2 regions of the Fictibacillus sp. Mic-4 genome follow, and region 2 is predicted to be linked to the other one. Evidence: a T-box and tRNA genes for the amino acid it is inferred to sense, from the RefSeq annotation. Region 2 holds a T-box; the other holds one or more tRNA genes.
The links. A T-box is a leader RNA that pairs with one kind of tRNA and senses whether it is charged. The one in region 2 lies ahead of argS (arginine--tRNA ligase), so its partner is inferred to be a tRNA-Arg.

Region 1 (16,244 bases), on a different contig from region 2:
TTAAACAGTATCTTCGGTTATGTTCCTAACCGCACGGTCTAATTGTTCAGCGGCAGCTCTTAACCTTTCTTTTTCCGTACATAATTTATTGATCGCTTCGTTTAACTGTTGATCCCTTAACGTAATCATTCTTGAAACTTCTTGCGGATTTGGCCCGCCCTGTACTTTTCTTCTTTTTACGAACTCGTTCGGGCATGTGATCGCTTCCCAATCTTTTTGTGAAACTTGAGCCGGGTACACATGCGCAATCATTTCATTTACTTCTTCAACCGAAAGCTCATGCAGCTCTTTGTTTTGGGATGTGCACGTTTTTGCAATGATGCTTGCGATTTTGTGTGATAAGCGAAACGGCACATGCTTCTCCCTCGCTAAGACGTCCGCCAATTCCGTAATTGTAATGCAAGATGTTCTTGCCCGCTTTGTCACTAGCTCTTCATTGACCGTCATTGTTCGAATAACCGCATGCATTAAATGCATCACCCGATTGGCTTTTTCATAACTGCGATATAAATGAGGCTGCAAGTCATCCTCCGTATCAACGATATCCCCAAACGGCGTATTATGGATCATTTGAATTGCAGATAGCGCTTCCCCAACTGAACTGCTTGCAAGCGAGCGGGAATGTTCAATCGACACCGGGTTTCGTTTTTGCGGCATGATGCTGCTAATTTGTACATAAGGATCGGCTACCCGAATAACACTAAATTCACGTGTTGCTTGCAGGAGAAAATCTTGAATCCACCTGCCTGCATTGGTCATTAGCGACAAGACGGAAGTCGCCGTCTCGATTAAATAGTCACCTGCGGCAATGGCATCATACGAGTTCTCAACAAGTTCTTGAAATCCTAATAACTCCCGGACCCGGTTGCGGTTGATCGGGAACCCTGTTGTCGATAGCGCCGCCGCACCTAGTGGCGAACGGTTCACGCATCTATAAGCAGACCATAATCGGTCAACATCCCTTGAGAGCACATCATGGATCGCAAGCAAATAGTGCCCTAACGTTGTCGGCTGGGCCGGCTGTGTATGCGTATAAGCCGTCATTACGGTATGCTTATGGCGGTTCGCTTGTTCCAATAATGCTTCTCCTACTTGCAAACTGCTTCCAATTAACTGCAAGATATGCTTTCGCAATACCATCCTATACATGGCCACACCCATATCGTTCCGGCTGCGGGCAATGTGAATTTTTCCTGCCAGGTCAGATCCGATTTCCTCGCTTATCTTCTGTTCCATCATAAAAAATAAATCCTCAAAATGCGGATCGTATTGCAAGCTGCGGTAATCCGTTTTTGATACGTTCTCAATTCCTTGCAGCATGACTTTCGCTTCGCTTTGCGGGATAATGTTTTGTTCGGTTAACATGACAACATGCGCCCGGTGGATTTTAAACATATCCGTAAACAAATAATCGCGTTGATCTTCAAAGACGTGGCGCAGCAAATGCTCAACATAGGATTTCCCTGGAAACACAGAGCCTTCTTGCTCGATAAACTCTTCTTTTTTCATTATGCCGGTTCGCCCCTCCCTATTTAAAGACTAAAGTGACCGCTCCGCTTTCACACCGAAAAATTTGTTGGATATAAACAGCACAATGGCAATTAAACTAATTTGAATCATTCCATACGCTGCAGCCTGGCCCATATTAAACATCCGAAGCTGGTTCATAATTTCGATTGATATCGGCCGGTTGTTTAATGTATAAAGCAGCACCGATGTCGGAAATTCGCCAACTGCTTCTACAAACGCGAGCAATGTCCCGGAAAGAACGCCCGGCAGGACGAGTGGCAGCACGATCCTTCGAAACGTATAAAACCACTTTGCGCCTAAATTTCTCGACGCTTCCTCCAACGAATCATCCAATTGTTCCAGCGCCGCATTTGTTGAACGGACAACAAGCGGGATATGGCGAATAAAGTAAGCCAGCGGCAAAATCCAAAACGTCCCTACTAGTATATGGCCGAACGTTAAGATCGATCGTTCATTGAATGCCAGAATAAGATTCATCCCGACAACGGTAGCCGGCAATGCCCATGGAAGCATGACCATACTATCAACCAGGTTTTTACCGATAAACTTGCGCTTCACTAGCACATAGGAAGTTATGACGCCAAATACCAGGTTTCCGAGTGTTGCAATAAATGCCAGCGTCAAACTGTGGCGCACGGGATCCCAAATAGCCGGGTCCTTAAATAGCAACATATAGTTTTCAAAATTAAAAACTGACGGATACGTTTGCCATGTCCACGTGCCGTCCGGAACGAGTGATAATACTAAAATCGTCGCATGAGGAAGCAGCAAAACAATAACCCCTATGACACCGATTGCGACCATCGTCCATTTGACAAACAGGTTCTTTACCTCGCTTCGGTGGGCACCGATTCCTTTCGCCTGCATCCGGTAATCTTTTCGATTTTGGTACCATCTCATAAATAATAAAAAGGAAATCGATACAATGGATAAAATGACGGATTGCGTAGCGGCCATCTCCATATTTCCGTTTATTTTTGAAAAATAAATTTGCAAACTTAAGACTCGAAATCCACCGGCGAGAAGAAACGGAGCGCTGAAGGACGCCATCGATGTCATAAATACGAGCAAGGATGCTCCTACTATCGCTGGTGTTAATAACGGCAAGGTGACTTTACGAAAAACCGTCAAGCGGCTTGCCCCTAAATTGAATGCGGCTTCTTCAAGCGACGGGTCAATATTTCGAATGGTAGAGGAGACGGTCATGTAAAAATAAACATACATCGTGTACGCATGGACGATTAAAATTCCGGATACGCCGCCGATTTTAAAAGGCACCTTTTCAAGTCCAAATAAATCCTTTATTGCATTTGGAATAAGACCTGACTCCCCGTATAAAAACATAAACGCCATCACGCCAACTAGTGAAGGAAGCACCATCGGCAAAATGGCAACACTTGAAAAAAAGCTGCGTCCCGGAAATTCATATTTATTAAAGATAAATGCCAGCGGAATGCCGATAAGGGCACTGCATAATACACTTAGCAGCGAAATATACACCGAGTTCCACAGCGCCTCTAAATTAGACAGGCTTTCCGGGCTAAAGAATGCCTTATAGTTGCCAACCCCTATGCTCCCTTTATAAAAAAAGCTTTCCCAAAGCGTCCGGATCGATGGATAAAGAACATAACCGACCAAAACAAGGACAACCGGAATAAGAAGGAACATCGTAAAACGCATCTCTTTATTTCTCATGGGCGCCCTCCCCCAATACATTCGGTATAATCCGCACATATTCTTCAGGGAATCGGATCCAGACAGACTCGCCCTTTTTCCGCTCACTCCAAAGGTGATTATTTAAAACAAGCGCCTGGATCGTTTTCTCTCCAACTTTAATAAATAGATGTTCCGCCGCACCCGTAAACTGAACCATCTCTATCGTTCCTTGAAAACAATTGGTTCCTTCTAATTCTTTTGTTGAAACTTCAACCGCTTCCGGGCGGATGGAGAGAGCGGAAGGGGTGTCTTTTATCGTATTCGAACGATCCTTTGGAATAACCATTTCCGTTGTTTCATCATTTTCTAACCGAACATAGATCTTTTCATCATCTTCCCTTGCCAATTGTATGGAAAGTAAATTCGTCTCACCGATAAACGAGGCGACAAAATCATTGGCTGGTTCATCATAAATTTGTTTCGGTGTCCCGACTTGCTGGCACTCGCCAGTGTTGAAAACAGCGATCCGGTCACTCATCGTTAAGGCTTCAACCTGGTCATGCGTCACATAGATGGTTGTAATGCGATATTCTCTCTGCAAACGGAGGATTTCCGCCCTCATTTCATCGCGAAGTCTGGCATCCAAATTACTGAGCGGTTCATCCAATAACAGGATGTCCGGTTCAATGACAAGGGCCCGAGCCAATGCAACACGCTGTTGTTGGCCCCCGCTTAACTGGCTGACTTGCCGATCGATCAATTGTTCAAGCCGCACTTTGCGCAACGCTTCCTCAACCCGCGTTATGACCTCGCTTTTTGCGCATTTTCTTACCTTTAAACCAAAGGCTACATTCTCAAAGACGGTCATATAGGGAAAAAGGGCATAGTTTTGGAAAACCATGCCCGTATTCCGCTTTTCGGGGGCAACGCGTGTCATGTCTTTATCCCCAAAATGAATCGTACCGATTGTAGGATAATAGAATCCGGCAATCATCCGAAGTGTTGTAGTCTTCCCACAACCACTCGGCCCTAAAAAGGTGAAAAATTCTCCCTCTTTAATTTCAAGGTTCAACTCTTTGACAGCACTGAATGTATTAAATTTTTTTGTAACGTGCTTTAGCGTAATGGATGACATCGTCCTTGCCCCCTATGCTTACTCTTTCTTCTCTTTTTCCTTGCTCTTAATGTTCGTATCCCAATACTCCATCCACTCATTCGTTTTCTTCTCAAACACGTTCCAGTCAATTTTCATCGGTTTAATTTCCGTATCCTCAATCCACTTCGGAAGACCATTGATGTCATTGCGCGTTGGGATCCGGTAATACTTTTCGGCTAGAATTTTGTTCGCTTCTTGCGAGTTGACAAATTCATAAAATTCCTTCGCCGCTTTCGGGTGCTTCGCTCCTTTCACAAGCGCAATTCCTTCCGTTAATACAGGCGTTCCGCTTTCCGGAATGACAAATTCAAACGGGTATTTCTTCTGTTCTTTTAGCATGACAACATCTGGCATATCCCAAACCGTAATGCTTCCTTCTCCTTTTGCAATTTTGTTGTACATGATTTCAGGATTTGCAGCGTATTCCTTTGTGCTGCTATCCAGCTTCTTTAGCCAGTCATAGCCTTTTTTCGGATCTTGCGTGTCTTTATAGTCGCGATAAATCATCGCGGCGAATATCGTTTGCATCGTTCCCGAGGCGAGAGGATAGCGGATAATAATGTTGTTTTTCCATTTTGGGTCCAATAAATCGTCCCAATCTTTTGGGGCTTCTTCCTTCTTTACAAGCTTGGAATTGTACATAATGACTTCAGGTGTTTGGCTCGTTCCTGACCAGTACCAATCTTTGTCATGGAATTCATCTGCCAGCGCTTTCGAATAGCTCGGCTTGTATTTTTCAAGCAGCCCCTGGTCTTTTGCTTGATTAAAAAGAACAGAAGGCGCTCCCCACCAAAGATCCGCTTGAGGGTTGTTTTTTTCTGAGCGGACGCGGTCGAAAACTTCTTGTGATCCTAAGTCCAGCCATTCGACGTCCACATTGTATTTTGCTTCAAACTTTTTCTCAAACTCTTGCAAAATATCTTTTCCGTGCGGTGAATAAATGACGACTTTCTCTTCTAAGCCTTTCTTATTCCCATTGGATCCGCCACCCGCCTTTTCACTGCTTCCCGCCATGCAGCCCGTCAATAGCAAGGAAAAGCCTAGCATTAGCGCAGATAAACCTATCCCTTTTTTCCCTATCATTTTTTAACCCCTCCTTGTCTTTTACTCTCCGTTATAATCCATTAAATTGGTAAAGAGTCGATAGCCTCCCGGGACCTGGTTTTGGATTTGCCGGTACCAGACGAGGCTTGAATAAATGTATGTCCCTTTTCCGTAATGGGCGAGTAAAATGCCGCCATCGAACGGCTTTTCATTCGGGTCTGCCATACGCACCAATGGCTCAAATTGATCGGACCATTCACTAGGATAATAGAGTCCCCTTTCTTGAATCCAGTTGTCCCAATCTTTGTCCGTTATTTTGTTTGGCGTGTTAAAGAGTGCATGCTCTGGCTTCAATACCGTTACGTTTGCCTGCTCGTCGGTTACCCGCCATTGAATGGACGGACTCCCGATAACGAGTTTATATGGCGCTGTGGAGTCTGCGTCCCAATGATCTTCCGGTTTATTGTATTGAACGACAAGATGCCCCCCGTTTTTGACATAGTCTAGCAGTTTTTGATTATTGGCAAGCAAATCTTCCCTTGAAAGATAAGCGCGAATGCCGAGGACAATCGTGTCAAATTGCGAAAGGTCTGTCGTTTCCAATTGCCCTTCTGTCAAGCTTGCTATATTCATCCCAACTCTTCGCAACTCATCCGCGACATTGTCAAATCCGCTTTCAACATAGCCAATTTTCAAATTCTTATTGAAAGCGAGCGGGAATGAAACGCCTTTTGTTTTTGCATCATATAGATAATAGAATGTGCCAATATGATCGTAGTGAATGACTTGAACGGCCGTATTGACCATTCGCTGATGAACAACGGCAAACGGATCGAAAGTGAAGTTCCCTTCCTTTACGTCTTTAGGCGGCTTCACTGTAAACGTGACTGTTTTTTCTTCGTTTTGCTTAGTAAACGAAACTGGGACGGCACTTGGCGTTACCTTCCAATTTCTTGGCACCTTTAATGAGAGGACAGAATGCAACGGCCCTTTTTGGTAATTTTTCGCTTTAACGCTAACTTCCATTTTTTCTTTCACGTCAGCTGTATTGACAACAAGACTTTCGGGATCAGACTGGAGGCTAACTTCCGGCAGAACCGTTACCGTTTGTTTCGGCTCAAATTGATGGGTTGTTTTCGTCCGTTTCACGTCATACGTCACTTTTGAGTGGATGACCGGCGGATCATACGGCTGGTAATAGGATGCGTTTTTCGGAACATGAACGGTGAAGTGAATGACAGCCCTTTCCCCGGGTTTTACCGTTTTCGCTTGATCTTTTCTCGTTACTTTCCATTGCTCAGGGACCGAAAGATTAACATTGACATGCTGGAGCGCCTTTTTCCCGTTGTTCGAAATCGCAACTTTCACTTTCGTCGATCCGTTTCTAACGAGTGTTGGATTTTCTACGTCTGTTTCAACTTTTACTTTTGAAGCGACTTCACTTAGTTTAGTTAACTGCTGTTCCTTAATTGATAAGCGGAAAAGCAAGTCTTCCTTTGTCGTTTTATCCATGTTGCTTGCCTTTACCATCTTCGCCACTTGCCGTTCATGCTGCAAGACATCATAGGTTAAATCAGCGATTTTGTCATCGTTCGGATAAAGGCTAATCAATTGTTCCAATTCATTTTGCAATTTCTTTAATTCTGTTGAAATCTTCGGTTCATTTGAAACGTTAGCGGCATATTCTTTAAAATCATATGGAATCGAATCAAACATGCTGCTTTCCTTTACCGGAATACCCGTCACGGATTTCGCAAGGTTTAAATGAATCGTTCGAGGCTCGGCAGGGATTTTCTTCCCCATCCCCTGGCTTTTATGTAAGAATCGAGATTCTTCGCCGAGCTGCGGGTAAGTCATGCCATAAATGTCATCGTACATCCCGATTTCAAAAGAGGTCGTGGCACTGCTATCTGACGCAGGCAAGTATAACTTTTTAATTTGCCATGGACTCAGGCCCTCTTTTAGTTGTTCCGGGAAAACCTTAGGGTCAGCCGCGTCTTTGAATGCCCGGAGCGTCAAAACATTAACTGTTCGATGATGTCCGTGTTCAGTATTCACATTTAAAAACGACGGCATGATAATATCCGGCCGGTATGTGCGAATAATGCGGATCAATCGCTCATACGCGACATCTTCCCCCCATTTAGATAACGTCTCTTCGACCGACTTTGAAAAGCCAAAATCATAAATTTCGTCGTCAGGATTCTGGCTTAAATGAAAAACTTGAACGCTAGTAATTTTGGCTGCTTCCATCAATTCCCTTGAGCGAATAATTCCAAGGGCGTTTCCCAGTTCGTTCCCAATTTCGTTTTGTCCGCCTTCTCCCCGGTTTGCAAGCAGGCTTGCCGTTCGGACACCGCGGCCTCTTGATAAATAGGCGAGCATGTCACTTCGTTCATCGTCCGGATGCGCACCCGTATTCATAAAACTTACGATCGTGTCCAGCGGTTTCAGTGCCCCCCATAGTTCTACAGGCTTTTGGTCTTTTTCCTTTCCGTTTGCTTGAATAGGGACCATAAGTGAAACCAATAATAAAAAGCTGGCTAAACAAGAGAACCATTTTTTCCGCATTCGACAGACTCCTTTCAACTAAGAGTTTTCAAGACGCATTCCCTTTCCCTTAAAACTAATGAAACGGCTCCAAGCACGCCAATTTCCGAACCGAATGCTGACCTTTTCACTTCTGTCGGAACTGAGGCAAATTGCGAAATGATTTCTTCCAATCTTGGCAAATACCAATCGGCGCTTTTGGATATCCCACCCCCCAGAATAATCACCTCTGGATTTATAATTGAAATCACATTGGCGATGGCAAAGCCAATATGATCAATTACCTCTTCGATAATTTTTAAAGCTATAGGATCATCTGATTTCGCATAATCAAAAACATCTTTTGCGGTTATGAGCGCCTTCTCTTGCAACGGGTGATTCGATTGTTTCTTCAACGCTTGACTCGCCTTGTTGGCGATCCCCGCCCCTCCAGCATGGCGGTCCAAGAAGCCATACCCGCTATAAATTGGATCATCCTTTTGCTTTGCCTGATGAATATCTGTGACGAAGTAGCCAATTTCTCCAGCCGCCCAGGAAGACCCTCGATAAAGATTTCCTTCTAAAATCATGCCGCAGCCAATTCCAGTCCCTATTGAAATTAATACGACATTCGACATTCCTTTCGCTGCTCCTAACCATTGTTCTCCTAAAACGGCGACGTTGACATCGTTATCGATAAAAACCGGCCAGGGGAATATTTTTTCTGCCTCATGTTTCAGTGGGTGCATTTTCCATCTTAAGCTCGGCGCATCAATCACAATGCCGTCTTTTACATTTGTCATCCCGGGAACGCCGATGCCTATCCCGAGAACTTTTTTTTCATCAATATTCAGTTCAGCCAGCATTTGTTTGGCTACCATATTCACTTTGTGAAGGATCCCGCATTGAACTTCTTCTTGTGTGTGAAATAATGTTGTGGCCAGCAAATTCCCCGATAAGTCACTAATGGCCGCCAATGTTTTTGTTCCGCCGATATCCACTCCGATAACAAAACGAGCTTGATGGTTAAACATGATCTGAATCGGCCTCCTCCCCCCCTGGGCTCCTGCAGTTCCAGCCCCAATTTCTTTAATCCATTCTTCCTGCAAAAGCTCCTCTACTATAGAAGAAACAGTAGGCTTGCTTATTTTGAGCTTTTCTGCGATTTCTGACCGGGATAGAGGCGAATCGTCTTGTATGCATTGCAAGATCAGACGCTTATTTTTTTCTTTCATAGTAAAAGGAGTTCCTTTTTCAAACACACTCATCTCTCATCTCCTTAATCAAACGTAAAAAGTCCCTCAACTCGTTTCATCCGTTATAGTTTCAGGCGACCGTTATTCGATCCTTCAACAAATACTCCCGAAGGTTAGTTTGTTACCTTTACTAACTTAATCGAGTCCATCATACTATTTATTTCCAGAATGAAAAAGACCTAATTTTAGAAATTTTCAAAATCAGGTCTTTCTCTCTAGTTACGGGACTAATGGATTAAAAACCGCACAAGATGATCCTCATGCGGTTTCCGTTCATTTTATATCAATGGTTCTTTTCCCTATCCTTTTTCTTATTAACGACTGAGCCGAAAGACTTATCTCTAAAACGATCGTATAAGAAGAGAATTCTGAACCCCCCTGAAAACTTAATTTGTTCCGAAAGTCTGTAATAGATTTTCCATCTAGAATAGGGCACTATCCAATATGTTCTATTGATTGCGCGGGATTGAAAATGATTCGATTCTGCCGAAATTAAGTTTTGGAGGAGGTAGAATGGCAAAACAACGCATACCATGGTTTGATAATATGAAAGGGATTTTAATCTTTCTAATGGTATTTGGACATTTAATTGAAACGTATCGTGACAGTTATTTCTCGGCTCATTATTTATATAACGTGATCTATTCCTTTCACATGCCCTTATTTATTTTAATAAGCGGATATTTTTTTCGCCCCAACCGAATTGACCGAATCGTGCAAGTACTATCCGTTTTTGTCATTTGGCAACTAATCAATGGCGTGTTTCAGAAATTAATCAATGATAATGAAATCGTAAGCTTTTCATCAGATAGCCGAATCATGGATATTTTTGATCCGTATTGGGCGATGTGGTTTTTATTAGGGATTGCCGTTTGGAGCGCGATCACACCTTACGTATTGCGACTTCGTTATCCTTTGCTTTTTGCGTTAGGATTAGCGATCTGGATTAGCTATGTAGATGATGTAACAAAATGGTTTTCGTTACGTAAATTAATTAACTTTTATCCTTATTTCTTAATTGGCTACTATTTAGCGAATAAAAACATCGTAATGTCTCTTAAAAAGAGAGCGCATTCATGGAAACAGCCGTTTCGCTGGGGTGCCATTGCCATTGTGCTCGCCTATTTCGGTTCGGCCCTGTTCTTAACAAAAAAAGGCGGCTTTACGGAGCTATTATTTATGAGCAAATCCTACGATTATTTCGACTGGTCCTTTCTCAAAGGCGGAACGATCCAGCTTATTCTTTATGGAGCTATAACCATTTTATCTATTGCATTAATGCTATTAGTGCCGCAAGAAAAGAAGCTCGCTTTCTTTAATAAGCTAGGTGTGTATTCGCTTTTCATTTATATGATTCATACGAATATTGTCCGTTTATTCCGCAAATTTGAAACCGAATTATTAACCCTTCATATAGCTCTGGCATTAGTGATTTGCTTGCTATTTGCTGCAGCAATTTGTTGGCTAGTCACACGACAACCTGTTCTCAACTTCTTTAAACCTTTAATACAGCCAAAAATGCGCTGGTCATTAAAGCAAGTTAACGACCATTCAAAGCAAAAAGAAGTCGCTTCTTGAAACAACTGCACCCCAACTTTATCAATGAGGGGTGCAGTTGTTATTTTGTATGCTATACCACTTCTAAATTTTACATTCAAAAGTCTAATTACTTAATTCAAGAAAAAAGTAATAGAAAATCTTTTCAAATGGAACGTCCTATTATATAATATTTAATGCACTGTATTTTGAATTGACAAATGAAAAAATAAGGCTCCGTAGCTCAGTGGATAGAGCGTCGGTTTCCTAAACCGTGCGTCGGAGGTTCGAGTCCTCTCGGGGCCGCCATACATACAAAATTAACTCTACATTACAACAATCAATTAACTGTAGGTATGAACACGTCACTTTTTCAATTTCAAAATAATAGGATCATGTATTCTGGCACCGTAGCAAGTAGCCCTCCAGCCGTTATAGACTGAAGGGTTTTTATTATTTCTTTACAATTTGGAAAGAAAGTGCAACAAATGAACGAGGCTCGCGCATTATGAACAAACGTTTTACAACACCTTGAACATCAAATGAGCAGGCCGAGTTTTGAAACGTGGTTAAAACATACAACCGTAAAAGAGAGGAACGGTGACAGCTTAATCGTTTTAGCCCGCAATGAATTCAGCAAGGATTGGCTCGAAGCAAGGTATTCCTCTTTCAAACTGGAATCACGGCTTAGCTGGGGAATCACAACGGACATTCAACCGCCCGATGAAGACTTACAATATAAATTAATCGATTTTTACTGTAAAAGAGAGGGAATTAGTTTGCCAGAGAAATTAATTGAACACTATAATCGACAGTCTTTCAAAAACGTGTCCGAATTGTTTTCAACATTAAAAAATGCGGCCACCCATGAAGAATTAACAAATCAATGGCCCGCTATTGAAGAAGAACATCCTGACGTTTCAATAAAAAGCAAGTTTTACGAGAATGATCAATCTATTGAAAATCAACATGAGTTGATGTCGAAGAATGAGGATCCTTTTTCCGATAGTTTCGATGATAAAATTGAGTCTTCTTTACACGATATCCCTGAAACGAGCCATGAAATGAATTTAATGTACGAAAAACAAATTGCAGCCTTGAACGAAAAAATGAGTACATTAATGAACAAACTTGAAAAACTCGAAACAGAAGTCAACATATTAAAGGAACATAAGTAGTAAAACTTATGTTCCTCGTTTTTTTATCGAGATAATTCGTTTAGCTGGTCAAAAAAGCCAGGGTAAGATACGCGAACGGCATCGCTGTTGTTGATGGTCATTTCGCCAGTTGCGATGCATGACGCAATTCCGAGCATCATACCGATCCGGTGATCGCCGTGGCTATCGACAGAACTTGCCGCTAAACGGGTTTTCCCGTGAATGATCATGCCATCCTCTGTTGCTTCAATGTTAGCGCCAAGTTTCTTCAGTTCATTGACGACCGTGTCAATCCGGTTCGTTTCCTTTACTTTTAGCTCGGCAGCGTCTTTAATGACCGTTGTCCCTTCCGCCTGTGTCGCCATAAGGGCGATAATTGGAATTTCATCGATTAATCGCGGAATGAGTTCTCCACCAATTTCAATGCCTTTTAGAGAAGATGTTTTAATATGAAGATCCGCAAATGGTTCAATCGCTTCGTTTTGTGCATTTTCAATCGAAAGATCCGCTCCCATCAGCTGCAAAACATCAATGATGCCCGTGCGGGTAGGATTCATTCCGACTTTTTGAATCGTCAGCTCGCTTTCCGGAACGATCGCCCCGGCTGCCAAAAAGAAAGCGGCAGAAGATATGTCGCCGGGAACCTCAATGTTCGTTCCTTTCAGCTTCTGCTTTCCTTCGATGGAAACCGTCAATCCATCGACCTGGACATTGACGCCAAACGCCTGAAGCATTCGTTCGGTATGATCCCTTGATTTATGCGGCTCGGAAACGGAAGTCACACCTTCCGCCCCTAATCCGGCAAGCAAGATAGCGGATTTCACCTGGCCGCTCGCGACCGGAGATGTATATTGGATGCCTTTCGTATTTCCGCCGCGAATGCTGAGCGGTGTGAAATTGCCTTCTGCACGGCCATCGATCGCCACCCCCATTTCAGTAAGCGGAACCGTCACCCGCTTCATCGGCCGCTTCGCAATCGATTTGTCACCGATAATGCAAGAATGGAACCGCGTATTCGCCAGGGCACCTAACATTAGCCGGATCGTTGTTCCTGAATTGCCGACATCGAGCACTTCTTGAGGCTCTTTTAACCCTTCAATTCCATTGCCGTCAATTTCGACATAATCGTCTTCTTGATGAATATTGACTCCAAGTTTTCTGAAACAATCAATTGTACTCAGGCAGTCATCGCCCGGCAAAAATCCGGTCACTTTTGTTTTCCCCTCGGCGATAGCGCCAAACATGACGGAACGGTGGGAAATGGATTTATCGCCTGGAACTTTCATTATACCTTTTAATCGTTGAACATGAGATAATTTCATATTGTTTTGTCCCCCCTCCTACATCGTGATGTATGACTCATAGTTATTTTCTTCTAAACAAGCTTTAGCTTTCGCCCGATCATCTGCCGTTTGAAAACTGATCCTCAACACTCCTAACACATCTTCCCTCGCTTCGATGATCCGTATGTTCGTAATGCTGATTCGCTCAATGGCGAGCAATGTCGTAACATGCGAGATGACTCCCACCCGATCGGGCACATCGACATATAAGTCGTAAAACGATCGGATCGCACCTTTGGAACCGGACGGCAACGAATCACGAAACGCTTTTGCACCGGCGAAATAGTTAAACAGCTCCTCACTGTCTCCTTTTTCAACAAGGTGGCGAACTTCTTCCATTTCCATCATCCATTCATTTAATAAGGAAAGAAGTGTTTTTCGGTTTTGCTTAACGATATCCCTCCACATGTGCGGACTGCTTGAGGCGATTCTCGTGATATCGCGGAATCCACCGGCGGCAAGGCCGCTCACAAGCTCATTTTCATTCGCATGGCTCTCCACCTGGCGGACAAGGCTAGCAGCAACAATGTGAGGAAAGTGGCTGACGATGCCTGTCAGTAAATCATGCTCGCTGGCGTCAAGAGTGAGAAAGTTTCCTTTCGTCCCTTTCAGCCATTCTTTTAATTCCTCTACCTTTTCCTTTTTCGTCTCCGGATGTACCGTCAACATGTAATAGGCGTTTTCAAACAAATGCGCTTTAGCGCTACCTACTCCTGTTTTATGGGATCCCGCCATCGGGTGGCCACCGATAAACGCAATGCCCTTTTTGATAAGAGGCTCTGCCCTTCTCATAATTTTTTCTTTTGTGCTGCCCACATCCGTAATGATGACATTCTCTTTCAATTCCCAATGAAAGAATTGATCGATGAATTTCTCCGCTTCCTCTACGGGAACAGCCAGAATGATCAAATCTGCCTGCTCCGCTTCTGCTTGTAAGCTTTCGGCGCATTCATCAATGACATGCATCGCTTTTGCGAGCTTGCAGTGGTCCCTCTTCACATCAAAGCCGATAATCGTTACTTCTTCATGTTCTTTTTTAATCGAAAGGGCAACCGAACCGCCGATTAAACCCACTCCTATCAGTAATACGCGTTTCTCCACTCCGATTGTCTCCTCTTATCTCTATCCAAATTTGATCGCGTCTTAACAGGCGAGCTATTTAAGATTTAAGCCTGAACGGTAATCAATTCTTTCAACGCCTCTAACACGCCATCATTTTCTTCTTTCGTTCCAACGGTAATGCGTACGCCTCCTTTTTGCGGGCGAACGATATATCCTTTTTGCTGAAGAAGCTGGAACACTTCCATCGGGTCTTTGCCCGGATCCATAAAGATGAAATTACATTGCGAAGAATAATATGGAAGTTGATGCGTTTCGCAAAACGTATAATACTGCTGCAAACCTTTCCGATTTTCCTCTACACAATATTCGATAAACGCTTGATCATCAAGCGCCGCCATGGCAGCTATTTGCGCAAACGTTGAAGTATTAAATGGCAGCCTTGCCACATCCAGCTTTTGCATGAACGACGCATGTCCGATCGTATAACCGATACGGAATGCGGCAAGACCATAGGCTTTTGAAAATGTGCGCATGATCAACAAGTTTTCATAATCATTTAAAAGGGGAATCGACTCCGGATAGTCCTGCGCTACCGCATATTCATAATAAGCTTCATCTAAAACGACGAGCGTTTCTTTCGGGACGTGCTCTAAAAAGTGTTTCAGTTCCGTTTCATTAACATAGGTGCCTGTCGGGTTATTCGGATTGCAAATCCAAACGATAGCAGTTTGCTCATCCACTTGCGCAAGCATCGCCTCTAAATCGTGACAGCCGTTTTTCAGCGGCACTTCACGAATTTCTGCCTGTTCGATTACGGCATGATGCTTATATTGCGGAAACGTTTGTTTAGCCATGACAACATTTGTATCAGGCGAAAGCAATGACCGGCTGATGATTTGAATCATTTCATCCAATCCGGCGCTGAAAATAATCTGTCCCGGTTCGACACCTACATGCCTGGCGAGCTTTTCACGAAGCTGAAAAGCTGCTCCATCCGGATAAAGCGCGTAATCGGTAAAGTCGTTTAATGCTTCACGCACTTTTGGCGAACAACCGTATGGATTTTCATTTGACGCTAATTTGGCGATTTTCGTCAAGCCAAACTCTCTTTTCACCTCATCGATCGATTTTCCCGGTTGATAGGCTTTCAATGATAACAACTGTTTTTTCACTTTCATAAAACTACACCTCCGCGATGAATTCATTTAATAATGGAAGAATGAGATCATCTGACACTTTTACAACTTCTAAATGACCTACTTCTTTCATTAATACCATGCGAATGTTGCCGTATCCTGCTTTTTTATCTTTTTTCATGTTTTGTAATAAATTTTTCGCATTCAAATTTGGAGGCAAATGCGGAAATCCGTAAGAATTAAACCACTTTTTCATTTCTTCATATTGTAAATCTTTTTCATAGACAATTTCACTTAATCGTGTCGCAAATAACATTCCGATTGCGACCGCATCGCCATGTGATACGTTTCCGTAGCCCAATTCCGTTTCGATTGCGTGGCCTAACGTATGGCCGAAATTTAGATGCGCCCGGATGCCGTGCTCTTTTTCATCTTGCAAAACGACATTCGCTTTGACGGCGATCGCCCGCTTTAAGGCGTAAACAAGTTTTTCGCCACGCAAATCTTTTACGGATTTAATCTCGCTCTTAAGCCATTCATAAAGCTCAGGATCGCCTATAAAGGAATGTTTGATCATTTCAGCAAAACCTGAACGCCATTCTTCTTCAGGCAATGACTCTAAAAACGGAAGATGATAAATGACCGCCTCAGGCTGATGGAACGCGCCGATCATGTTTTTTCCAAGCGGATGGTTTACCGCCACTTTCCCGCCTACCGCACTATCATGAGCCAATAGCGTCGTAGGAATTTGAATGAAGCGGATGCCCCGCATAAACGTCGCTGCGACAAATCCGGCCAAATCTCCGATCATTCCGCCGCCAAGGGCGAGAATCAATGAA
Region 2 (16,994 bases):
GATTGTCGGCAAAACTGGAAAAGTCAGCTATATGCCGCAAAACGATGTTCTCTTGCCATGGCGGACAATTATCGAAAATGTCACGATCGGCCTAGAAGTACAGGGAATGAAGAAAAAAGAAGCAAAAATAGAAGCGAAGCAGTTGCTTCCCGCCTTTGGATTGGAACAATACGGTGACCATTATCCGTACATGCTGTCTGGAGGAATGAAACAACGCGCTTCTTTTTTGCGGAGCGTCTTATGTAAAAAAGAAGTTATGCTTTTGGACGAGCCTTTCGGCAAATTGGACGCACTTACAAAAAGAGGCCTGCATGAATGGCTCATTGAACGATGGCAGGAGTCTCATTTTACAATGATGCTTGTCACACATGATGTCGATGAAGCCATTTATTTATCCGACAGAATATACATCATGTCACACCGGCCAGGAAAAATTATTGCTGAAATTAAGATACGATTAGAAAAAGACCGTCTAAAACGAAGCATTACGTCGGTTGAATTTGCCAGCCAAAAAGAAGAAATATTGTCCATATTGGAAGGAAAAAGCGCTGCCGCATTCTTTTAAGGGCGGCGCTTTTTTTAAATGAGAATAAAATTTCACGTACCGTATTTTATGCCTTTATATAAAAATTAACAAAGAACATTTCATAAATCTACCAGCAGGAGCAAGGTCAAAAAGTCCTATTTTTTTGCGAAAAAATAGGTTATATGGACTAAAATCAGGGGGATGAGAGAAGCTGAACGTTTAAGTCCAGAATCGTCGGGCAACAGAAGGCGAAAACAACGATTCCAGGGGGAACGCAATAATGAAAAAAGGAACAATCATTTCAGCCATGTTGGCTTTATGCATCGTGTTCGCTTCAGGAAAGATGGCCGAAGCTTATACAGGGGAAGGTGACACACTCTGGGGCATTACTCCTACACACGGTGCACTTTATGATCAAATCATAAAAGAGCGAAAGCCTTCTAAACTTCATAAAAAAATAAAGAAAACAAAAATAGGTAAATCGGTTACGGTTTCAAAAAATAAATCGATTCATATTTCAAAAAAAGAGTTGCATTTACTGGCTTCACTCATTGAATCAGAAGCTTCCGGTGAAAGCTTCAAAGGAAAAGTTGGCGTTGGCGCCGTTGTTTTAAATCGTGTTAAAAATAAAAAATTTCCTGATTCAATCAGTGCAGTCATTTATGAGCCTGGCCAGTTTACGCCAGTTATGACGGGTTCGCTTAAAAAGCCTTCGAAAGAGTCGATAAAAGCGGCCAAAAAAGCCCTTGGTGGTTATGATGATACACACGACGCATTATTTTATTACAATAAGAGAACGGCAACCAATCATTGGCTAGACTCACGTCCGGTTACAGTCGTGATCGGAAATCATACTTTTACTAAATAACACATATTGAAAGCCTTAAAATCATTGCTGATTTTAAGGCTTTTTTCCGTGCTAGTACTTTTAGCCTGATAAATCCAGACTATTTACAATATTAATACTCTACTATAACGTATTTTAAAAAGGAGGGATTTCATGTATAAAAGGTTTCTTCAATTTTTTGTCATCCTCTTAACAACTATTTTGATAGTTAATTATTCGCCTACTAGCATTCAAGCGAAGGAAAAAAGAAACATCACTGACTCCCAGGTAGCCGTCGGCACGAAAGGAATGGTCGTAACCTCCCATCCACTCGCTTCCAAAGTTGGTGCTGAAGTATTGAAAAAAGGCGGAAATGCAGTCGATGCCGCCATCGCCATTCAGTTTGCTTTAAATGTAAACGAACCGATGATGTCCGGGATTGGTGGCGGCGGATTTATGATGGTTTATGAAGCCAAAAATCATAAAATAACGATTATTGACAGCCGCGAAAAAGCTCCGCTCGGGGCAAAGCCTGACATGTTTCTCGATAAAAATGGAAAGGTTATCCCATTTCCCGTCCGATCGACTGACGGAAAAGCTGTTGGCGTTCCTGGAACGCTGAAAGGATTAGTCAAAGCCCATGAAAAATGGGGCACTGTTCCATTTAAAAAACTTATAGACCCATCCATCCGAATGGCTGAAAAAGGAGTAAAAGTGAACTGGGTGTTGGCAGATGCGATCAAAGAAAATGAGGACAAGCTTTCCAAAACAGCTGCAAAAGAGATTTTTCTGCCAAACGGAAAGCCATTAAAAGAAGGGGATGTGCTCGTCCAAAAAGACCTTGCCAAAACCTTCAAGCTTATCCGAAAAAATGGCCAACACGCATTTTATAATGGTGAGATCGCAAAGGCCATTTCCTCTGTTGTCCAAAAAAATAATGGCAGCATGACAAAGAAAGACTTAAAAAATTATGATGTCACCATTGATCAACCGATTAAAGGAACATATCGCGGGTACGAAATCGCTTCGATGCCGCCGCCAAGTTCAGGAGGAGTTACGCTTCTTCAGATTCTTAGCATCCTTGAAGGATATGATTTGAATCAGTACGGTGTCCGATCTCCGGAAAAGTACCATTTATTGACTGAAGCAATGCACCTTGCATATGCCGATAGGGGGGCTTATGTCGGAGATCCGAAATTTGTCGATGTCCCGACAAAAGGAATGCTGAATCCAGACTATATTAATGAGCGAAGAAGCCAAATTCAATTCGAAAAAGCAAACAGCGACATTAAACCCGGCGATCCATGGAAGTTCCAGGAAGGAAACGGCGGCCAACCAATCGTCAAACAGCCGGATGACAAAAAAATTGGCCAAACTACTCATTTTACCGTAGCTGACAAATGGGGAAATCTAGTTTCTTATACGACGACGATTGAACAAGAGTTTGGAACGGGTATTATGGTTCCTGGCTATGGATTCCTTTTAAATAATGAACTGACGGACTTTGACGCGGTTCCAGGTGGGGCAAATGAAGTTCAACCGAATAAACGGCCGATGAGCAGCATGAGCCCGACGATCATTTTTAAGGATGGAAAACCGGTGATGACAGTTGGCTCACCGGGAGGAAGCACGATTATCGCATCGGTTGTCCAAACCATCATCAATTCTATTGATTATCATATGAACTTAAAAGATGCAATTGAGGAACCGAGAATTTTCAGCCCTTCCTATCCGACCATAAACTGGGAGGAAGGAATACCGCAAGCAGCCCGGAACCGGCTGGAAGAATGGGGACATAAATGGAACAGCAAGCCTCAGCCTATTGGAAATGTTCAAAGTATGCAAATTTTCCGCAAACCTGATTTTTATCTAGGGGCAGCCGACTCTACGAGACAAGGAAAGGCAATAGGATTATTCCGTTAAAGTATAAGAATGAAGGCTGCTAAGAAGCAGCCTTCATTCTTATCTGTAAGTTTTCTTCGTTTTAACAATGATGAAATAGATAATCGCGATGAACAAAATCAAGAGAATTCCGTCGATGGCAAAGCGATGGACGTATTCGTCGACAATCATCCATCTTTTTCCTAATTCTCTGCCAAGTGTCACAAAAGTAACGCACCATATCATAATTCCTGCATAGGCGAGAGTGACATATTTCTTAAATGACATCGATGAAATTCCCGCCAGATAAGCCGTAATATGCCGGATACCCGGAATAAAATAACCGAACACAATTAACAACGTTCCGTATTTTTGAAATAAGCCCTGGGTTTTTAATAGCTTGTCCTCGGTAATTCGCAGTTTTGGCCCGAATTTTGTAATTAAAGGCAATCCGAACCTCCTCCCGATCCAGTAGCTAATTGTAATCCCTGTTAATGCACCAATCGACGAAATAAAAATGGTTAAAAAATACGACATCATATTCTTATAAACGAGATAGCCAGCAAAAGTCATTAACGCTTCGTCAGGTATGGGAAGTCCAAGAATACCTAATGCAAGCGCAAGGAATATTCCGATATATTCGAATTGCTGGATAAAATGCAATATATTTTGTTCCATGAACACACCAACTTCTATAGTTGTCAAAAAAATGAGAGAACTTTCTCAAAAACCTATTGATTCTTAACGTACCTTTCTCTATCATAGTAATAAGATGCTGCTATTTCAATGAAAAATAAAATTAAAATCAATATCGATGAAAAAGAGAGTAGCTTTTTGGATTTGTTTTTAGCGAATCGGGGAAGGTGGAAGCCCGGTACAAGCCTTAAAGTGAAACGGACTTTTGAGATGCTTGCTTGAACATTATAGTAGTAGAGCATGCCGGGACATCCCGTTATCATATGTAAGCCGGTTTCAAATATTGGAACAACAAGAGTGGTACCGCGGGTAAATTCATCTCGTCTCTTTCTGAGGCGGGATTTTTTTAGGTTAAGGAGGAAAATATTAATGTATAAGGAAAAATTTGAAAACGCACTATCAACTGTTATTGGAGAGTCGATCAATGAAAAAGACATCCTAAATATGATAGAAAAACCGAAAAATCAAGAGCTCGGCGATTTTGCATTTCCTTGCTTTCCGTTGGCGAAAACTATGAAAAAGTCTCCGCAGGCCATTGCAAGTCACATTGCCGGTCAAATCAACGATCCGCTTTTTGAAAAAGTGGAAGCGGCAGGCGGGTATGTGAACGTATTTCTGAATAAACAATTGGTCATGACTGAGACGATCCAGGAGGTATTGCGCAAAGAAAACGCATTTGGAAACCAAACCTTCGGCGAAGGGCAAACGATTACAATCGATCTTTCCTCGCCGAACATCGCGAAGCCATTTTCAATGGGGCATTTACGTTCTACCGTCATCGGCAACGCCATCTCCAACATTTCTAAAAAATGCGGATATCAAGTAGTCGGCATTAACCATCTAGGAGACTGGGGAACGCAATTCGGGAAATTGATGGTCGCCTATAAAAAATGGGGAGACGAGGAAACGGTAAAAGCGAACCCGATTAAAGAATTAACGAAGCTCTATGTAAGGTTCCATGAAGAAATGGAATTAAATCCATCGTTAGTGGATGAAGGAAGAGAGTGGTTTAAAAAATTAGAAAACAAAGATGAAGAAGCAACTGCATTATGGAAGTGGTTCCGCGAAGAATCGTTGAAGGAATTCTCTAAAACGTATGATCTTCTTGGAATTTCATTTGATTCGTATAATGGCGAAGCTTTTTATAACGACAAAATGGAACCCGTCGTCGAAGAGCTAATGGCGAAAAATCTATTGGAGGAATCAGATGGAGCGTTAGTTGTTCGGTTAGAGGAGGAGAATTTGCCTCCGTGTTTAATTAAAAAATCGGATGGAACGACACTGTACGCGACACGTGATTTAGCGGCAGCCATTTACCGAAAGAACCATTATCAATTTGCAAAATCACTATATGTTGTCGGTAGAGAGCAGTCGCTCCACTTTGCGCAGCTGAAAGCCGTTTTGCAAAAAATGGGTTATGAATGGGCAAAAAATATTGAGCATATTCCTTTTGGCATGATTCTTAAAAACGGCAAGAAAATGTCAACGCGTAAAGGGAAGATTGTTTTATTGGATGAAGTGTTAAAAGAGGCGATCCGTTTAGCAGAAAAAAATATCGAAGAAAAGAATCCATCCCTTGCGAATAAGGAGGCGACTGCCCATCAAGTTGGTGTCGGAGCTGTCATTTTCCATGATTTGAAAAATGAACGAATCAATGATGTCGAGTTTTCGTTGGAACATATGTTGAAATTTGAAGGGGAAACAGGCCCTTATCTTCAATATACACATGCAAGGGCGTGCACGTTGCTGAAAAAAGGAGAGTTTTCAAAGCCGGAAACCGGATTAACCATCCAGGATGAGGCCGGATGGCCGATCGTGACTTTAATACGCGAATTTCCGGATGTAATTCAAAAAGCGTTCGAACAATTCAACCCTTCATTGATCGCCAAACATTTAATCAACCTTGCCCAGAGCTTTAACAAATATTATGGAACGGTAAGAATTTTGGAAAATAACTCATTAAAAGAAGAGCGACTGGCTCTCGTATATGCAACGACAGTCGTGCTCCAAGAAGGATTAAGGCTACTAGGCATCAACGCGCCTGAAGAAATGTAACTAAAAAGATTTCAATAATAAAATTATGTAAACTAAAATATAAATTTCCGAACAAAATTGCCATTGCAACTTTGTTCGGAAAAATATAAAAAACTTTCGTGTGAATGTTGAGAATTTTGCTAAAATACATTATAATAATTCCATCATGCTTCAGTATTGCATTTTAGTCAAAATAGTACGGATATTCATAATGGAATGTTTTTTTAAATAAATATTGAAACAACGTTTTGTAATAAGCAACGTTATGGGAAGGGGGAAACTTCTGTTGGATTAAAGTTTTTTTAATCAAGGCATCATTTTTATTTTATAAAAATTAGTTTCAGTTTTTTTAATTATTTTTAGAAACGGAGTTTTGTGATAAGCAACACTAAAAAAACGATTTAAAATTACACAGAAATATAAGGGCAAGATCTCATCTTAGTTTAAGTGCAATACTGGTGATAGGTTACGAATGTTGTTGCGACTTATGTTTTGGGTTCAATCAATTTTAGGAGGCTAATGATGAAAACAAATAATACGAACAATGTAACCGCTGTCTTTGATGAAAAACTGGCTCTACCAAAATTGCTGCCGCTGGGGCTTCAACACCTTCTGACAATGGTAGGATCATTTATGGTTCCAGTCATAGTAGGTAGTGCTATCGGACTTGATTCAAAAAGCCTTGCCTATTTAGTTTCTGCCATTTTTCTTACGAGTGGATTGGCTATCTTAATTCAAGTAATTGGAATCGGAAAAGGAGTTGGCTCAAAACTTCCGTTAGTGATGGGGTCATCTTTCATTACGCTTGGTCCGATGATCGTTATCGGAAAACAGTATGGTTTGCCTGCGCTTTTCGGTTCGGTAATCGGATCCGGAATATTTATTTTAATTTTATCATTTTTCCTTAATAAGATTCTCGTATTTTTTCCAAAAGTCGTCACAGGATCATTTATTACGATAATGGGTATAACACTTGCTCCTGTGGCGTTTAAAGACTTTGCAGACGGAGAGGGTTCTCCGAATTATGGTTCATCTACTAATCTGTTAATCGGAACAATTGTTTTAGCATTAGTTATCTTGCTTCATAAGTTCTGTAAGGGGTTTTTAAAAACAATGTCTATCCTTATTGGAGTAATGGTAGGAACAATTTTGTCATTCGTTACTGGAATGATCAACTTCAGTCCGGTTTTTGAAGCAAAATGGTTGCAGGTTGTCTCTCCGTTCCATTTTGGGATGCCAGAGTTTAATGTAAGCGCCATTATGACAATGTCGATATTCTGTTTAATTAATTTAATTCAATGTGTCGGTGCGTATTCGGTGTTAGATGAAGTATGCGGAACGGCCACATCAGACAAAACGGCCATTAATGGATTAAGGGGCCAGGCAGTCGGTCAAATCATATCGGGGATATTTAACTCTGTACCTCATGCATATTTAAATGAAAACATTGGTGTAATGTCACTAAGCGGAGTAAAAAGCCGGTTCGTTCCTATAACTACTGGATGTATACTTATCGTTTTGAGTTTTCTGCCGAAATTTTCGGCTATGATCACGATCATCCCTGCTTGTGTTCGCGGGGGAGCAATGCTTGCCATATTTGGAATGGTTATTTCTGCAGGAATATCCATTCTTTCAAAGGTGAACTATTCAGGAAACCATAACACTTTAATTGTAGGGACAAGCATCGCAGTAGGAGTAGGGTCTAATTTTCAACCAGAAGTATTTAAACAAATGCCGTGGATCGTAAAAATATTATTTGAAAATGGAATGTTCTCAGCATGTCTTGTTGCCGTACTGTTAAATATATGTTTGAATTTTCATACTTTTTCAGGAGCCTTCTTCAGTCAATCAAGGAAGAACCAACTAGAAACCGAAGCCTCCTAGGTTGGTGTCACCTATTAAAATGGTTTTAAAAAAAGAAAGCGATTTCGCATCACTGAAATCGCCTTCTTTTTTTATGTATTGAAATTTACAGAAAGCTATGATAAGATAACGGATAGTCATCGTTTTTTTAAAGATAAAAATCATATTTACCCAATTAATACTATAACACAAACTTTTGCCTGAGTCAACTGTTATAATCATTTTTTTTTAAAAGGGAGAGATGTTATGAGTAAGGCTGGACAGGAATGGAAAAAAGAACAACAAAGAGTCGATCTTGTAACTGATAAAATTGATAAAGAGATTCAACTATTAGACCGTGATGTTTCGGATGTGAAATCTACTATCGTAACCATTCGCAAAAATTTCTGGAACGATGTGACCGTCAATTTCGATAATCCAACGGAAACATTAGAAACTTACACAAGCATTAAACAACAAACGGAAATGCTTGCAGAACGGGAGCGCAGATTCGGCCATGCAAATGATCAACTTAAGCTATTGAAGCGGCTGAAGCAATCTCCGTATTTCGGGCGTATTGATTTTAAAGAGGAGAATGAGTCGCGCGAAGAACAAATCTATCTTGGCATCGGTTCGTTTTATGACGAAGCTACTGAACAGTTCCTTATCTACGATTGGCGTGCCCCGATCTCAAGCCTTTATTATGATTACTCCGTCGGGCAAGTAGAATATGAAACACCTGGCGGCCATGTTACAGGGACGATGAACCTAAAACGTCAATTTATCATTAAGAGCGGCCAAATTGAAAGCATGTTTGATACGAGTGTAACGATCGGTGATGAATTATTGCAAGAAGTTCTAGGAAAACATTCTGATTCAAGTATGAAAAACATTGTCGCCACTATTCAAAAAGAGCAAAACCAAATCATACGGAATGAAAAAAGCCGCCTTTTGATCGTTCAGGGCGCGGCGGGAAGCGGCAAAACTTCGGCGGCGCTGCAGCGGGTTGCCTACTTGTTATACCGGTATCGCGACACGATTACAGCTGATAATATTGTTCTATTTTCACCGAACGAAATGTTCAACAGTTATGTATCAACTGTTCTTCCTGAGCTTGGAGAGGAGAACATGCAGCAAACCACTTTTCAAGAGTATTTACGCTTTCGGGTTGGGAAAACCTTTCAACTGGAGGATCCTTTCACTCAAATGGAATATACGCTCACTCCTTTAAACGAACCTGACTATATGGTTCGGCTTGAAGGGATAAAATATAAAGCGTCACTTGACTTTATGCATGTTATTGACCGATATATCGAGGCTCTCCAAAAAGAAAAAATGATCTTTAAAGACATTACGTTTCGGGACCGGATTCTTATTCCGGCAGCATCGATTCAGGAAAAATTTTACGAACTCGATTTAAAGCTACCTATACCCAATCGGCTGGAAATCGTTACAAAACAGCTGTTGAAAGAGCTAACAGAACTCGCGCGGCATGAAAGGAAAATGCCCTGGGTAGAAGAGGAAATACAGCTTCTTGAAAGGGAAGATTACTTGGAAGCCTTTCAGAAACTGCAAAGCAAGAAACAGTATACGGAAAATTCGTTCGATGATTTTGAACGTGAACAAAACTTTCTTGCCAAAATGGTTGTCGGGCGGGCTTTTAAACGGTTGCGCTCGAGTGTGAAAAAACTCGGATTTGTTGATATTCCTTCCATCTATAAACAACTGTTCACGATGGGTAAAACCTTCCTTTGCGATTACATCCCTGAGTATTGGGAGGAAATTTGCTTACAAACGATCAGAAATTTAAATCGTAGCCAGCTAAGTTATGAGGATGCGACACCATATTTGTACTTAAAAGAGAAAATTGAAGGCTTTCATACGAACAACTCCGTTCGCCACGTTTTCATTGACGAAGCGCAGGACTACTCTCCATTCCAATTCGCATTTATTAAACATCTCTTTCCGAGAAGCAAGATGACTGTTCTTGGCGATGTCAATCAGTCTATACATGCCCATTCAAATGGCGGAGGGTTTGCTGCTTTAGTAGAATTGTTCGGAAAAGAGCAGACGGAAACAATTGTATTGAACCGGAGCTATCGCTCAACGAAGCCGATCGTGGAGTTCACGCGAAGAATGATCGATGGTGGGCAACGGATCGATCCATTTAATAGGGAAGGAAGCAAACCGACCGTAGCGAAAGCAGAAAATGCGAAAGACTTAACGGAAAAGATAAGAAAACGGATTGCTGAGTTGAAAGAAGCGGGACACCAAACAATTGCGATCATTTGCAAAACCGCCTCCGAAAGTAAGGAAGCCTTCGCTTCATTAAAGGGTGAGGCATCGTTGCGTTTAATTAGCAAAGAGACGACCTCTTTTGAAACCGGTACGGTTGTCGTTCCAGCTTATCTTGCAAAAGGCGTTGAATTCGATGCCGTCATCATTTACAATGCCACAAAAGGACAATATGGAAAAGAAAGTGAGAGAAAGCTATTTTATACAGCGTGTACGAGGGCCATGCATGAATTGCATATTTTTTTCACTGGTGAATTGACCCCGTTCATTTCCGGAATTTCTCCAGAAACGTATGTTTTTGAACGTTAATGAGGGTCGATCTGTCCGTCTCTTTGTCTTTCTATTTTTTTAATATAAAATAGAAGAGACTAACTTATATCAGGAGATTAAAATGACGGAAAAACTATTTTATAAAGATGCCTATTTGAAAACATTCACTTCATCTGTTATTGAACAAGATGTAGATGAAAACGGACATCGCTATGTTGTTTTAGAAAAGACCGCATTTTATCCGACCGGTGGCGGGCAACCGTGTGACATAGGAGCTATTAACGGCGTCCGGGTCAACAATGTTGAAGAAATCGATGGGGAAATCCGCCACTACGTAGAAAACAAGATCGAGCCACTAAATGAAATCATTGGCGAAATAGACTGGGAGAGAAGGTTTGACCATATGCAGCAACATGCCGGTCAACATCTACTTTCTGCCGCTTTTGATGAATTATTCGGGATGAAGACGATCGCGTTTCACCTCGGTAAGGAATTCGTCACCATTGATTTGGACGTTCATGAACTGTTGCCTGAGACGTCTTTCGAAGCCGAAATGCTCGCGAATAAAATCGTCTTTGAAAACCGTTCGATTAACACCCGCTGGATTGACAGGAAGGAGATTGCTAAATTCCCGTTAAGAAAGCCCCCTTCAGTTAATGATAACATCCGGCTTGTCATCATTGACGACTTCGACTATAACGCTTGCGGGGGAACGCATCCAAAACAAACGGGTGAGGTTGGTCCCGTCAAAATTATTAAATGGGAACGCCATAAACAGCATACCCGACTATATTTTGTTTGCGGGATGCGGGCAGTAAATGTCATGCATGAAAAGCAAATGATTTTGCATGAGGCGTGCAAGGTGCTTACGTGTGGTGAACAAGATGTAGTGTCCCAACTCCATCGGTTGCTAGGTACGAATAATGAACTAGAGAAATCGCTGAAAGAAGCGACGACGCAGCTTATGCGATTTGAAGCTGAAAAATTAATCGAACAAAGTCTTTCTCGAAATCATATAAAGTTCATAACCTCTTCTTTTGGTGGAAGGGAAATGAAGGAGCTTCAGACGCTAGCCAACCAAATTGTTGAATTAGACGATTCGGCACTCGTCCTTTTTGTTACAACAACCGGAGAGCGAATGCAATTGATTGGCGCCCGCGGGAAAAATGTTAAAATTAATATGAACGAAATCGTGAAGCAGGCCCTCAATAAAATTGAAGGCAAAGGCGGCGGAAGCATGAAAATTGCTCAAGGTGGCGGAAAAGCGTTACTCTCAAATAAGGAAATGCTTCAATACCTTTTGGAGTTAGCCGAGGGAAAAATAATTTCAATTTCGAAGTAAAATTTAAAAAATAGCGTACATTTACCAGCCATTTTTGGTATGATAGATTACAAAAATAATTCGAGAGGAATGGAGAAACCAACGATGCAAACACTCGCCAAAAAGTTGAATGAAACAATTGAGCAAGAAAATCCCCATGTTTATGCAATGCTTTCGGATTTAGGGAAAAAAATCTATTTTCCGAAAGAAGGGATTTTAAGCCAGTCGGCTGAAGCGAAAGCGAAAGCGACAAAATATAACGCAACGATCGGCATCGCCCTTGAAAATAACGAGCCGATGCACTTAAAAGTGTTTCAAGATACGTTGTCTTCTTATTCGCCAAAAGACATTTATGAATATGCCCCGCCGGCAGGAAAGCCCGGGTTGAGAACGGCATGGCGCAAAAAAATGATCGAGGAAAATCCTTCGCTTGAAGGCAAGAAGTTTGGCACTCCAATTGCAACGAATGCCCTTACCCACGGGCTTAGCGTGGTCGCTGACCTTTTTGCGGATAGCGGTGATAGCCTCATCATCCCGGATAAAAACTGGGAAAACTATGAACTGACATTCGGCATTCGCAGAGGGGCCAACATTGTTGAATACCCTCTCTATAACGAAGAAAACAAATTTAATGCTGAAGGTCTCCGTCAGGCCATTTTAGCGCAAAAAGATAAAGGGAAAGCGATTGTTATATTGAATTTCCCGAACAATCCAACAGGGTATACGCCAGGTGTGGAGGAGGGAAGGCAAATCGTTTCCGCTATTAAAGATGGAGCCGAGGCAGGAATTAACATTGTCGCGGTAACAGATGATGCCTATTTTAGCCTTTTCTTTGAAGATACGCTTCACGAATCCCTTTTTGGCGCTTTAAGTGACTTGCACCCTCGCGTATTGGCCATAAAAGTGGACGGTGCAACAAAGGAAGAGTATATTTGGGGATTTCGCGTCGGCTTCATTACATTTGCCGGACAAAGCGATGCATTATTAAATGCATTGGAACAGAAAGCGACAGGGATGATCCGTGCGACGATCTCAAGCGGTCCGCATCCTTCACAAACGTTCGTCTTGCGTGCGCTGCAGTCGCCTGAATTCAATGATCAAAAACAAGAAAAGTTCAACATTATGAAGGGAAGGGCAAACGCCGTCAAGCGCTTGCTCGACAGCGGTAAATTTGATGATGCATGGGACTATTATCCTTTTAATTCAGGCTATTTCATGTGCCTCAAGTTAAAGACGGTCGATGCCGAGTCACTCAGGGTTCATTTGCTTGAAAAGTACGGAGTAGGAACGATTGCCCTTGGCGAAACGGATCTACGTGTCGCCTTCTCCTGCATCGAAGAAGAAGACATTGAGGAATTGTTTAACACCATTTACCTTGGAGTTAAGGACATTGAAAAATAAACATAGAAAAAGATTGCCCGGGAGGCAATCTTTTTCTAATTATCCGGGATACTATTACGTGTGAGCATTCCTAACGATTTGTAAGTGACTTAAGTGGTATAATGAACAATGAAGTAAATAAAGAAGTACATAAGCGAATAAAGGGGGTTCTTACATGAAGCCAATTGTAAAACAAGAAGTGCAGGACGTACTTGACAAATTGGTCAATAAAAATCTTTATATACATCTTGAAACGACAAATGGTGCGTATGCGTCTTTCCACAATGAAAAGAATTTAACCGTCGGGGCATATATTCGAAACAGTGTCGTTCGGTTTTCAAGAGGCAGCATTGTCGGCAATGGTCCGTACCGCGTCGGGCTGAAAATGGAACATGGCTGGATTTACGCAGAAGGATTGACCGATTGGGAACTGGATGAACAGAATAGATTGCTGCTTGCTGGCCATGACGGAGAAGGAAGGCTAACAGTTGCCTTGCAATTAAGTGACCAACCATTTTAAGCGAATGAAGGAGGAAATGAATATGGAACGCCACGTATTAGTCGTATTGCCGCACCCGGATGACGAAGCGTTTGGTTCAGCTGGAACGATTGCTCAATTCACCCAAAAAGGGGTTCCTGTCACCTATGCGTGCGCAACCCTGGGTGAAATGGGCAGAAATATGGGGAAGCCGTTTTTTGCTAACCGTGAAACGCTGCCTGCGATCCGAAAAAAAGAATTAGAAGAAGCATGCAAAATATTAGGAATAAAAGATTTACGCCGTTTAGGCTTTCGCGATAAAACGTTAGAATTTGAAGATGTGGAAGTCGTTGCTGACAGCATTTTTGAAATTATACAGGAGCTTAACCCTTCATTGATTATTACTCATTACCCCGGCCACGGTGTGCATCCTGATCATGATGCTTGTGGGCTCGCAACAATCACGGCGGTCGGACGTCTGCCGGAGAATGAAAGACCGACATTATATTGCCATGCGATTACGAAAAACCGGCTGACAGCGCTCGGTAATCCGGACGTCGTCAATGATGTCAGTGATGTTGTTGATATCAAAATCGCAGCGATTAAAGCCCATCGTTCGCAAACAGAAGGAATGATTTCAAGCTGGGAGAATGGAACACCTCAGGAACCCGATATTATGAAATGGGTTTCTCAAGAAATGTTTTGGCATTATAAATGGTAATCCGTTTATCAACTTTGAGAAAAAGCAAGGTCATTCCGCTTTTTCTCTTTTCAAAATTGAGAATGAAGTAGATGTTATCCCCCGAAATCAACTGTTTTTCCGTTGGCATGTTTTTTGCAATTGGTATGAAACTAGAAATTTCATGCGAATTGCAGAGATGAATAGGGGGATTTTTTTTATGAATACAACTGTAAAACGGAAATGGAATATGGACACAACGATCATCCATGCAGCTCAAGAGCCTTGCCGGAATACAAGGGCCGTCGCCTCGCCGATCGTGCCGGCTGTCGCTTATGCTTTTGGAAGCACGGACGAAGCGTGCGCTGTTGTTTCCGGTGAAGATCAAGGTGTATATTACGGCCGCTATGGAAATCCGACAACGAAAACGGTTGAGGAGAAAGTAGCGCTACTGGAAAATGGCGAAGCAGCGCTTGGGGTATCGAGCGGTATGGCGGCTATTTCAACGGCTTTGCTTGCCTTTTTAAAAAACGGTGATCATGCTCTCGTTACAAAAGATGTATATGGCGGAACGCATAAATTCACAACATCACTTGCGCCCCGGTTCGGTATTTCGATTGATTTTGTCGATTGTACGGATCTTGCGAAAGTGGAAAGAGCGATTCAGCCGAACACAAAAGTATTATATATTGAAACGCCGTCCAATCCGTGCCTGACGGTGTTGGACATTCAAGCCTTGTCTGATCTGGCCCATCGCTATCAGTTAACGGTAATTGTAGACAATACGTTCATGTCGCCGTACTTGCAAAAGCCGCTGGATTTCGGCGCCGATGTTGTCGTTCATAGCGCGACAAAATATTTAAACGGCCATGGAGACGTCCTTGCAGGCTTTATCGTCGGTAAATTTGATGATATTGAATTCATGAGAAAACATGTCATGGGAGATTTAGGCCAGCATTTAAATGCGTGGGATTCGTTTCTAATCCTTCGCGGTTTGAAAACGCTGGGGCTTCGTGTCCGCCAGCATTGCCGGAGCGCTTTAAAAGTCGCACAGTTCCTTGAAAACCATCCGGCGATTGAACACGTTTATTATCCGGGCTTACCATCTCATCCGCAACATGATCTCGCGAAACGGCAAATGAAAGATTTTGGTGGAATTGTATCGTTTATCGTTAAAGGCGGATATGAAGCGGCATGTACAGTTATTAATTCATTGCAGCTTGCGATGATCTCTTTTAGCCTTGGTGACCCGGAAACGCTTGTGCAGCATCCTGCATCTATGACCCATTCGTCTATCCCTGAAGAAGAGCGCGTGCATTTTGGAATTTGCGGCGGATTGATTCGCCTGTCTACCGGATTGGAAGATACGGAGGATATTATTGACGATTTACGAATGTCTTTATCTGCGTTAGACTTTTAATAATGAGTCATTTTTAAAAGGGTAACGGCAGGTGATAAGATGTCAAGCATTGCTAAAATACAGGATTTCGCCCAGGAATGTGCGGATAATATAGCGAAAATCGCAGGACTTGATGTTTCAATCATTGATGAAAACAATATTCGCATTAGTGGGACTGGTTTCCATCGCCAGCTTATTGGAAAGCGTGTGCCCAGCGGCTCTTTTTTTGAAACGATTTTAAAAACCGGAAAGCCGGGCATGATTTTTGACAGGAGAGAAAATGGAGATAAGTGCAGCAACTGCATATTCAATGAACAGTGCACAGAGCTTGCGACGATCGGCTTTCCAATTTATAAAAACGGAAGATCAATAGGGGTAATCGGGTTTATTGGTTTTACACCGACACAACGAAAAATGATCGTGGAACATTCAAGCAGCTTGTCCAACTTTTTGCAAAACATTAGTTCGTTGTTGGAAAATAAATTAATGCTGCAAGAGATCAACGAGCCTGAAGATTGCCTCGTGCATGAAGCGGAAAATTATAAAAAGCCGTATACTTTCGATTCCATTATAGGCACGAATGAAAAATTGCTCGCGATAATCAAAAAAGCTAAGAAAATAGCGGATAGTCCTTCAACCGTTCTTATACGCGGAGAAAATGGAACGGGAAAAGAAATGCTTGCACAGGCGATCCATTATAATGGCAAGCGGGCGAAACAGCCGTTCATTTCAGTTAACTGTGGAGCGATTCCTGAACAATTAATTGAAAGTGAATTGTTCGGCTATGAAGGGGGAGCCTTTACCGGGGCGAACCGCAACGGGAAACCGGGGAAATTCGAATTGGCGGGTAGCGGAACGATTTTCCTCGATGAAATCGGTGATCTTCCTCTATCGGTCCAGCCGAAGCTTTTGCGGGTCTTGCAAGAGAAATGTTTCGAGAAGGTTGGAGGAAATCAATTGCTCCCGGTTCATGCAAGAGTGATGGCCGCGACTAATAAAAATCTGGAGAAAATGGTAAAAGAAGGGCGTTTTCGCGAAGATTTATACTATCGGATTAACGTTCTTCCGTTTACAATGATTCCGCTTCGGGAACGATTGAACGACATTCCGATGCTTCTTTCACATTTTATCAATAAATATAGCATCCTTTTAAATCGACAAGTACCGGAAATCAACGTTTGGCTAGAACAATGGCTAATGAATTATGACTGGCCAGGAAATATCAGGCAGTTAGAAAATGTAGTTGAATATATGATCAATATGAATGAGTCCGGATTGCTTGATTTTGACGATTTGCCGGATGATATGCAGTTAGAGGCAGAAAAATATTGCAACAGGGAAAGGGGCACAACGAGTTTAACAGAACT

Region 1: it has a tRNA-Arg gene. The T-box ahead of argS (arginine--tRNA ligase) is inferred to sense a tRNA for this amino acid. The anticodon was not compared.

Annotation. Positions count from the first base shown of each region.
Region 1 covers NZ_JBBHZM010000033.1:895-17,138, forward strand. Annotated here, with positions in the region: gene argH (argininosuccinate lyase) at 1-1,509, opposite strand; gene WD019_RS17225 (ABC transporter permease) at 1,540-3,225, opposite strand; gene WD019_RS17230 (ABC transporter ATP-binding protein) at 3,215-4,321, opposite strand; gene WD019_RS17235 (extracellular solute-binding protein) at 4,340-5,425, opposite strand; gene WD019_RS17240 (NEW3 domain-containing protein) at 5,447-7,957, opposite strand; gene WD019_RS17245 (ROK family transcriptional regulator) at 7,972-9,183, opposite strand; gene WD019_RS17250 (acyltransferase family protein) at 9,685-10,749, shown strand; tRNA gene WD019_RS17255 (tRNA-Arg) at 10,941-11,016, shown strand; partial or broken gene WD019_RS17260 (DnaA N-terminal domain-containing protein) at 11,235-11,885, shown strand; gene aroA (3-phosphoshikimate 1-carboxyvinyltransferase) at 11,909-13,186, opposite strand; gene WD019_RS17270 (prephenate dehydrogenase) at 13,205-14,308, opposite strand; gene hisC (histidinol-phosphate transaminase) at 14,374-15,447, opposite strand; gene aroB (3-dehydroquinate synthase) at 15,452-16,244, opposite strand, start outside.
Region 2 covers NZ_JBBHZM010000010.1:15,595-32,588, reverse strand. Annotated here, with positions in the region: gene WD019_RS08955 (ABC transporter ATP-binding protein) at 1-565, shown strand, start outside; gene WD019_RS08950 (cell wall hydrolase) at 807-1,394, shown strand; gene ggt (gamma-glutamyltransferase) at 1,527-3,275, shown strand; gene WD019_RS08940 (DedA family protein) at 3,315-3,911, opposite strand; T-box leader at 4,039-4,260, shown strand; gene argS (arginine--tRNA ligase) at 4,299-5,984, shown strand; gene WD019_RS08930 (nucleobase:cation symporter-2 family protein) at 6,483-7,847, shown strand; gene helD (RNA polymerase recycling motor HelD) at 8,073-10,409, shown strand; gene WD019_RS08920 (alanyl-tRNA editing protein) at 10,459-11,712, shown strand; gene WD019_RS08915 (aminotransferase class I/II-fold pyridoxal phosphate-dependent enzyme) at 11,797-13,092, shown strand; gene WD019_RS08910 (YojF family protein) at 13,247-13,591, shown strand; gene bshB2 (bacillithiol biosynthesis deacetylase BshB2) at 13,614-14,270, shown strand; gene WD019_RS08900 (trans-sulfuration enzyme family protein) at 14,449-15,648, shown strand; gene WD019_RS08895 (sigma-54 interaction domain-containing protein) at 15,688-16,994, shown strand, end outside.